Linked DNA regions of Saccharophagus degradans 2-40. Each later gene encodes a partner of the first gene's protein in a complex. Links are inferred from orthologs where the notes say so. Each region holds a gene or a part of one and is shown on either strand. Other genes may lie near its edges.

Evidence for each region. Proteins that work in one complex are often made in the same cells at the same time.
Region 2: the proteins of secA (region 1) and secY are in contact, whole or in part, in a crystal structure (PDB 3DIN), measured with the Thermotoga maritima proteins. The link is inferred for Saccharophagus degradans 2-40 from one-to-one orthologs. Residues at the interface, in WP_004082002.1 of Thermotoga maritima: Glu261, Ala262, Arg263, Lys300, Ala301, Arg302, Thr303, Ile304, Ile305, Leu323, Tyr324, Asp325, Pro326, Val329, Ser330, Tyr333, Ile336, Lys340, Phe345, Val349, Glu363, Phe364, Tyr374, Ser375, Gly376, Gly377, Glu393, Ile395, Thr482, Ser483; in WP_004081795.1 of Thermotoga maritima: Glu108, Gly109, Glu110, Glu111, Ala236, Glu237, Arg238, Arg239, Ile240, Thr241, Ile242, Gln243, Tyr244, Ala245, Arg246, Arg247, Val248, Thr249, Gly250, Arg251, Arg252, Val253, Tyr254, Gly256, Ala257, Ser258, Thr259, Tyr260, Leu261, Pro262.

What each region holds. Positions count from the first base shown.
Region 1 is NC_007912.1:1,110,233-1,116,120, forward strand. Bases 523-3,814 are described here. They hold secA (preprotein translocase subunit SecA), read left to right. Parts: upstream 523-860; coding sequence 861-3,614; downstream 3,615-3,814. Other genes in these bases: SDE_RS04510 (M23 family metallopeptidase), read left to right, coding at 523-748; argJ (bifunctional glutamate N-acetyltransferase/amino-acid acetyltransferase ArgJ), read left to right, coding at 3,642-3,814. Also shown: more of SDE_RS04510, read left to right, coding at 1-522; more of argJ, read left to right, coding at 3,815-4,862; SDE_RS04525 (Nudix family hydrolase), read left to right, coding at 4,843-5,832; SDE_RS04530 (DNA gyrase inhibitor YacG), read right to left, coding at 5,829-5,888. UniProt on the Escherichia coli protein: Required for protein export, interacts with the SecYEG preprotein conducting channel.
Region 2 is NC_007912.1:1,253,301-1,256,103, reverse strand. It holds secY (preprotein translocase subunit SecY), read right to left. Parts: upstream 2,173-2,803; coding sequence 829-2,172; downstream 1-828. Other genes in the region: rpmD (50S ribosomal protein L30), read right to left, coding at 2,638-2,803; rplO (50S ribosomal protein L15), read right to left, coding at 2,202-2,636; rpmJ (50S ribosomal protein L36), read right to left, coding at 691-807; rpsM (30S ribosomal protein S13), read right to left, coding at 88-444; rpsK (30S ribosomal protein S11), read right to left, coding at 1-41. UniProt on the Escherichia coli protein: The central subunit of the protein translocation channel SecYEG. Consists of two halves formed by TMs 1-5 and 6-10.

The sequences.
Region 1 (5,888 bases):
GGTAGCCGCGCTAAACGAGCAAGCTCAGCAAGTAGAGCAAGCGCGACTGCAAACAGAGCAAAAACTCGCGGCATTAACCATGCGAGTGGCCGAACTGCAGGCTAGGCTGGTTAGGATTGATGCACTGGGTGAGCGACTAACCGGTATGGCTCACCTCGATAACGGTGAGTTCGATTTTAGTCAGATGCCAGCTCTAGGTGGCCCCGAGCAGGCAATAGAAGAAGAACACGTTACCGCCCCCGATTTTCAAGCTACCCTCGATCAGCTTGCCTCTCAAATAGAAGACCGCCAACAGCAGCTTAATACCCTCGAAGCACTGCTTGCCAACCGCAAGTTACAAGATGAAGTGTTTTTGGCTGGGCGCCCTATTAATAAAGGGTGGATGTCCTCCCGTTTTGGCCGCCGCACAGACCCGTTTACAGGGCGTGTAGCATGGCATGAAGGTGTCGATTTTGCGGGTAAAGAAGGCAGCGATATTGTCGCGGTGGCTTCTGGGGTAGTTACTTGGTCTAGCGAGCGCAGCGGTTACGGTAACTTGGTAGAAATTAACCATGGTAACGGCTATAAAACCCGTTACGGCCACTGCAAAGAAAATCTTGTTAAAGTGGGCGATGTTGTTAAGAAAGGCCAAGTTATAGCTTTAATGGGTTCAAGTGGCCGTTCAACAGGCCCCCATGTACATTTCGAAGTCTACAAGCACGGTCGCGCAGTCGACCCATCTACTTATATTCATCGGGCAAGTCGTTAACTACGCCGCCATTTCACACCTTTTTCACACTTTCCTCATCAAATTGCTATAAAATCTCGCGTTTTTGGGAGTGCTTTCTGGCGCGGGGCCCTCATTTTGGATTGGTATAACTATGTTTGGCAAAATATTACGCAGCATCTTTGGCTCTAAAAACGATCGTGAATTAAAGCGAATGGGCAAGCAGGTAAAACTCATTAATGAGTTAGAGTCTACTTTCGTGAAGCTAACGGATGAAGAGCTAAAAGCTAAAACGGCTGAGTTTAAAAAACGACATCAAGATGGCGAAAGCTTAAATGCGCTGCTGCCCGAAGCTTTTGCCGCTGCTAGAGAAGCGAGTAAGCGCGTTATGGGTATGCGCCATTTTGATGTACAGCTTATTGGTGGTATGACGCTGCACGAGGGCTGCATAGCTGAGATGCGCACTGGTGAGGGTAAAACCCTTATGGCGACACTCGCAGCCTACTTAAACGCAATTTCGGGCAAGGGTGTGCATATTGTTACTGTGAACGACTACCTTGCTCGCCGCGACGCTAATTGGATGACACCACTATACGCCGCGCTAGGGCTGACTACTGGGTCTGTGTATTCAATGCAGCCACAGCAGGAGAAGCGTGAAGCATACGCAGCCGACATTACTTACGGCACTAACAACGAGTTCGGTTTTGATTATTTGCGCGACAATATGGCGTTGCGTAAAGAAGATCGCATGCAGCGCCCATTAAACTTTGCCATTGTGGATGAGGTGGATTCGATCCTTATCGATGAGGCTCGTACTCCATTGATTATTTCTGGGGCAGCAGAAGATAGCTCTGAGCTGTACCGCGCCATAAATAAGTTTATCCCTTCGCTGAAGCGCCAAGAAATTGTTGAAAAAGGCGAAGAGCCCAGTGAATTAGGCCATTACACCCTAGACGAGAAAACGCGTCAGGTAGAGCTTACCGAAATGGGCCATGAGGTTATCGAGGATACACTTACTAAAGCGGGCCTGCTGAAAGAAGATGATAGCTTGTACGCCGCTGGCAATTTAGGTTTATTGCATCACGTGTACGCCGCACTAAAAGCGCATGTGCTTTTCCATCGCAATGTTGAATATATTATTCAAAACGATCAGGTCGTGCTTATCGATGAGCATACGGGTCGTACTATGGCGGGGCGGAGGTTGTCTGAAGGTTTGCACCAAGCTTTGGAAGCCAAAGAAGGCCTGCAAATTCAGGCAGAGAGCCAAACGCTTGCTTCTACAACTTTCCAGAACTATTTTCGTATTTATCCCAAGCTCTCTGGTATGACCGGTACAGCGGATACTGAAGCGTTTGAGTTCCGTCATATTTACGGTTTAAATGTTGTGGTAATCCCAACCAATAAACCTATTCAGCGTACAGACTTGAACGACCTTGTATTCTTGTCGGTGGAAGAAAAGTACGAAGCGATTGTGCGCGATGTTAATGAGTACCGCGCTAAAGGTGTACCGGTATTGGTGGGTACGGCGTCGGTTGAAACATCCGAGGCGATGTCTGAGCGTTTAAAAAAGGCGGATATCCCCCACGAAGTACTTAACGCAAAACAGCATGAGCGCGAAGCTGAAATTATTGCCAATGCGGGCCGTCCAGGTAATGTGACCATCGCAACCAACATGGCTGGCCGTGGCACCGATATTGTATTGGGTGGTAACCTTGAGGCTGAACTGGCTAAATTGGAAAACCCAACAGAAGAGCAAATTGCCAAGGTGAAGAGCGAGTGGCAAACCCGTCACGACCAAGTCGTTGCCGCGGGTGGTTTGCATATTATTGGAACCGAACGCCACGAATCTCGCCGCATTGATAACCAGTTACGCGGTCGTGCAGGGCGTCAGGGCGACCCTGGTTTGTCTCGCTTCTACCTATCTTTAGAAGACAACTTGATGCGTATATTCGCGTCGGATCGCATGCGCAGCTTTATGCAATCTATCGGTATGGAGAAAGGCGAAGCGATTGAGCACCGCATGGTGACTAACGCCATCGAAAAAGCTCAGCGCAAAGTGGAAGGGCGGAACTTCGACTACCGTAAGCAAATATTGGAATACGATGATGTTGCTAACGATCAGCGCCGTGTAATTTACTCGCAGCGTAATGAATTGTTAGATGCCGACGAAATCCACGACGCTATTGATGGTATTCGTCAAGATGTTATAGCTGATGTGATTGCAGGCTTCATTCCACCACAAAGTGTAGAAGAGCAATGGGATGTGGCGGGGCTGGAGCAAAGCTTAGCCAACGAATACGGAGTGCAACTGCCTATTCAAAAATGGTTGGATGATGACGATAAGCTAAATGAAGAGAGCTTGCGCGATAAGATTACCCAAGCAATGGATGATGCTTACAATGTTAAGCGCGAGCAGTTGGGCAACTCCGTTGTCATGCTAGAAAAACAATTGATGCTGCATGTATTGGATCAGTTGTGGAAAGAGCACCTACAAAACATGGATCACTTGCGTCAAGGTATTGGGTTACGTGCGTACGCACAGAAAAACCCCAAGCAAGAATACAAGCGCGAATCGTTTGAAATGTTCCAGACCTTGCTAGAGAGCTTAAAGCACGACGTTATTCGCCTGTTGTTCCGCGTGCAGCCCATGACCGAAGAACAAATGAATGAAATGGAAAAGCGCAGGCAAGAAGAGGCCGAGCGTCAGCGTCAAAGAATGCAGCTTCGTCACGCAGAAGCGCCTTCGCAGTTAGCGGCGCCAGCCACCCCAGCCACACCAGAAGAGCTAAGCGAACTCAAGCCAGAGCGCCCCTATGTGCGCGGCGGCTCTAAAGTTGGCCGTAACGACCCGTGCCCATGTGGTTCGGGCCAAAAATATAAATCTTGCCACGGCAAGTTGACGGGCTAAGCGCCCACTTTGTAGCGGAGTAGTTAAATGGCTGTTGGTCCAGATATTTGGCCGGAAATGCACATTATTGATGGTGTGCGTATTGGCGTTGCCCAAGGCGGTATTAAGCGTGCTGGTCGCGATGATGTTACTTTGTTTGAAATTTGCGAAGGCGCGCGCGTAGCTGGGGTTTTTACGCAAAATGCGTTTTGTGCCGAGCCGGTAAAAATTGCCAAGCAGCATTTGGCAAAACAAAATGTACGCTACTTATTAATTAATTCCGGTAATGCCAATGCCTGTACGGGCAAACTAGGTAATGCTGCTGCAATGAAAACTTGCAACGCCCTAGCGGGGCTTACCCAGGTAGATGCCAGTTCTGTTATTCCTTTTTCTACAGGTGTAATTGGCGAGCTATTGCCAGCAGATAAAATTATTAACGTGTTGCCGCAAGCCATAGAGTCTTTAGATGCCGACAACTGGACGCGTGCCGGTCGCTCTATAATGACAACCGATACTCGCCCTAAAGGCGCTTCGTGTGAAGTTAACCTTGGCGATAAGGTCGTTAAAATTACCGGTATTTCCAAGGGTGCCGGTATGATCAACCCCAATATGGCGACCATGCTGGCTTATATTGCAACAGATGCTGATGTAGATCAGGCATTGTTAAACAAGCTTGCAAAGCGCGCGGCTAATTTATCTTTTAATCGCATAACCATTGATGGCGACACCTCCACTAACGACGCATGTATGGTGATAGCAACGGGCAAAGCAGGTAATGCAACGCTTGTGGATGAGGCTTCACCAGAGGCAGAAACGTTTGCTTTTGCTCTTATCGATGTATATCAGCAGTTAGCCCAGCAAATTGTTCGCGATGGCGAGGGGGCGACTAAGTTTATTTCTGTGCATGTGCGCGGCGGTGCTACACATCAAGAGTGTGTAGATGTTGCTTATGCAATTGCTCATTCACCACTCATTAAAACGGCTATGTTTGCTTCCGACCCAAACTGGGGGCGCATTATTTGTGCAATAGGTTACGCCGGTGTGCCTAACCTCGACGTAGATGGTGTAAAAGTTTGGTTAGACGAAACGCTTATTGTGGAAGATGGTGGTCGTGCGGCTTCTTATACTGAAGAGCAAGGCCAAGCCGTAGTCAGCAAGGCTGAGTTTGCTATTAATGTGGATTTAGGGCGTGGCGATTTTGAAGACGTTATTTGGACATCTGACTTATCTCATGAATATATCCGAATAAATGCCGAATACCGAAGCTAACCTCGTTCATGTTGCCGTGGGTGTCATAAAAGATGCTAGCGACAACATTTTGATTGCCAAGCGCCCCGAGCATGTTCATATGGGCGGACGTTGGGAATTCCCTGGCGGCAAAGTAGAGCGTAATGAATCTGTAGCTGCCGCGCTTGCTCGCGAGCTACATGAAGAGCTGGGTATTGATATAACCGGCGACTCGCGTATTACCCCTCTTATCACTATTCGTCACCAATATGCTGATAAAACCGTATTACTCGATGTACGCATAGTAGAGCAATTTGGTGGTGAGCCAACAGGTAAAGAGGGGCAGCCATTGCGCTGGGTTCCTGTTGCTAGCTTGCAAGACTATACCTTCCCTGATGCTAATTACCCCATTATTAGCGCGCTCCAGTTGCCTCGTATACTCCCCATTTCGCCAGCCTTTTTAAGCCTTGCCGATTGCGACGCTCTGAGTGAGTTTTATGTGCAACAGCGATATACGCTCTGGCATATGCGTTCGCCCAATTGTGAGCGTGAAGTTTTTATCAAAGCGATAAATCGCGCAGTTGAAAGTGTCGGCGTTGAAGTAGGTATTACGGTTAATGCCTCTGTGGCAGAGTACGAGCGAGTTAACGCCTTGCATTTACATTTAAACTCGGCGCAGCTTTTGTCATTAAAGGCGAGGCCGCAGCTTCGTTCGGGTGGCTTACTTAGCGCTTCGTGCCATAACCTTGAAGAATTGAACGCCGCTCACAAGCTTGGAGTGGAATACGTGCTCTTTTCGCCCGTGAATGCTACAGCTTCGCATCCTAGTGCAAATGCTGCAGGGTGGAGTGCTCTGCAAGCGTTTTGCGCTGCTGCGCGCGTACCGGTTTATGCGTTGGGTGGAGTGGGGGAGTGTGATGTAGGTAAGGCGATCGCTTGTGGCGCTCAGGGCGTCGCGGGTATATCCGCTTTTAGCCCTTTAGCAAATATTGGTATTGGGCAGGGAGTCTAATCTCGCTCAAACTCCGACGACCAACAATCGTCGATATCTTCGTCTTCTGTAAGCTC
Region 2 (2,803 bases), 140 kb from region 1 along the record:
ACCTTTTTCTTGGTCGTTGACTTACCACTTGGCTTAGCCATAGATGTCTCTTCCCAAACCTTTCAGTTTTAGTTTAACCAGTAGACTCTATCGTTTGATAGGCTTACGTGGTCCCTTACGTGTACGGGCGTTCGTTTTAGAACGTTGCCCACGCACTGGCAAATTACGACGATGACGAAGACCGCGGTAGCAGCCCAAATCCATCAAACGCTTAATGTTCATTGATACTTCACGACGCAAATCACCTTCTACAGTGAACTTTGCAACTTCATTACGAATCGTATCAACCTGCTCTTCGCTTAAGTCACCAATTTTGGTTGACTCAGCAACGCCTGCGGCGGAGCATATTTGCTTTGCCTTAGTGCGACCAATCCCATAGACGTAGGTCAGGGAGATGACGGCATGTTTATGATCTGGTATGTTGACACCAGCTATTCGAGCCATTCAGATTACTCCAAAAAGATAAGATATTCAGCGCTAACAGTGACATAAGCCATCCCACTGCGCAAAGGCGCGGAAGGATAGCGGTTATGCCACAAAAAAGCAATAGCCCGATGGTTTCCCATCGAGCGACAGTTAACGCCTCCAATTCATCAAAGACTGAATCTTTGATAGGCTTTGGTCTATTTTAGACTCAACACCTTGTTTTGCATTTTTAGCCTTGTTGCAACAAGGTGAAATCTACCAGTCTTAGCCTTGACGCTGCTTATGACGTGGCTCTGCGGAGCAAATAACTCTTAATACGCCCTTACGACGAACTAATTTGCAATTGCGACACATTTTTTTAATTGAAGCACGAACTTTCATTTTTCAAAACCTCGAGTTTATTTAACGAGTTGCGCCTTTACCGTAACTCTGCAAATTTGCTTTTTTCATGACTGAATCGTATTGATGTGACATCAAATGCGATTGCACTTGGGACATAAAGTCCATCACCACTACCACAACGATAAGTAATGAAGTACCACCTAAGTAGAAAGGTACATCAGCCGCAACCATCAAAAACTGAGGCAATAAAGCGACTGCAGCAATATAAAGAGAACCAACCACTGTTAAGCGAGTCAATACTCCATCAATATATTTAGCGGACTGGTCACCAGGTCGAATACCTGGAATATACGCACCACCACGCTTTAAATTATCTGCAACTTCTTTCGGGTTATACATCATTGCCGTGTAAACAAAACAGAACAAGATGATTAACGCACCGAACACCACAAAGTTCAACCATTGGCCGGGCCCTAAAGCCAACGCAATCTCCTGTAAGATTACAGCGGTTTTACCCTCTGATGCATTACCGAACCACTGCGCGATTGAAGCAGGGAACAATAAAATACTGCTCGCAAAAATAACCGGTATAACACCAGCCATGTTGATTTTTAGCGGCAAATGACTTGTTTGTGCAGAGTAAGCTTGACGACCAGACTGGCGACGAGCGTACTGAATAGTTATGCGACGCTGGCCGCGCTCCATTCTCACAACAAACCAAACAATTGCTACAGCAGCCAAACCTATCGCTAATAACGCTATAGGGTGTAAGTCGCCTTGACGCGCACTTTCGAACGCCTGACCTACGGCGCCCGGCAAACCAGCAACAATACCTGCGAAAATCAGCATAGAAATACCGTTGCCGATACCTCTTTCAGTTACTTGCTCACCCAACCACATCATGAATACAGCACCAGTTACCAATGAAGTAACCGCAATGACATAAAAGCTAAGTGGCGCCAAGCCGGCATAAGCCATGCCTTGACCAGCTAAACCTGCAACCATTACAAATGCTTGAATTAAAGCCAACGCAACGGTCAAGTAGCGAGTGTACTGACTGATCTTTCTTCTGCCTGACTCACCCTCTTTCTTTAATGCTTCTAAAGACGGGGTAACTGCTGCCATCATCTGCATAATAATAGAAGCAGAAATGTACGGCATAATACCAAGAGCCAAAATACTCATACGCTCCCAAGCACCGCCAGAGAACATGTTTAACATACCCAAGAATGTACCTTGGTTGCGGTTAAACATTTGAGCGATTTGTTCGGGATCAATACCAGGAACTGGTATATGAGTACCTAAGCGATAAATAAAAATCGCTAACAGCAAAAATTTTAGGCGAGCCCAAAGCTCGCCCAAACCTTTTTGATTACCAACCTGCATGTTACCTGGCGTGGCCATTCAAATTACCTTACTGTTCGGTTGATCGATTATTCTTCAATCTTTCCGCCAGCAGCTTCGATTGCTGCTTTAGCACCTTTAGTAACCATCAAGCCTTTTATTGTAACAGCTTTGGTTAACTCGCCAGAAAGAAATACTTTGGCTCGTTTGATATTGTTATCAATCAAGTCTGCAGCTCTTAAGGCTTCGATATCAATAATATCAGCTTCCACTTTGTTTAGCTCAGCTAAACGAACTTCTGCAGTTACGCGAGAAATACGGCTAGTAAAACCAAACTTAGGTAGACGCTTCTGCAAAGGCATCTGACCGCCTTCGAAACCAGGCTTAACAGAACCACCAGAACGTGATTTTAAACCTTTGTGACCACGGCCTGCAGTCTTACCTAAACCACTACCGATACCGCGACCTACACGCTTCTTAGCAGAAACGCGGCCAGGTGCTGGACTTAAAGTATTTAAACGCATTTTACTCTCCTTCCACCTGAACCATATAATAAACTTTATTGATCATACCGCGCACAGAAGGAGTATCTTCTACTTCCACGGTGTGCCCAATACGACGTAATCCCAAACCAGAGATACAGGCTCTGTGTGCTTTTAAGCGACCTGATGAACTCTTAACCTGAGTAACT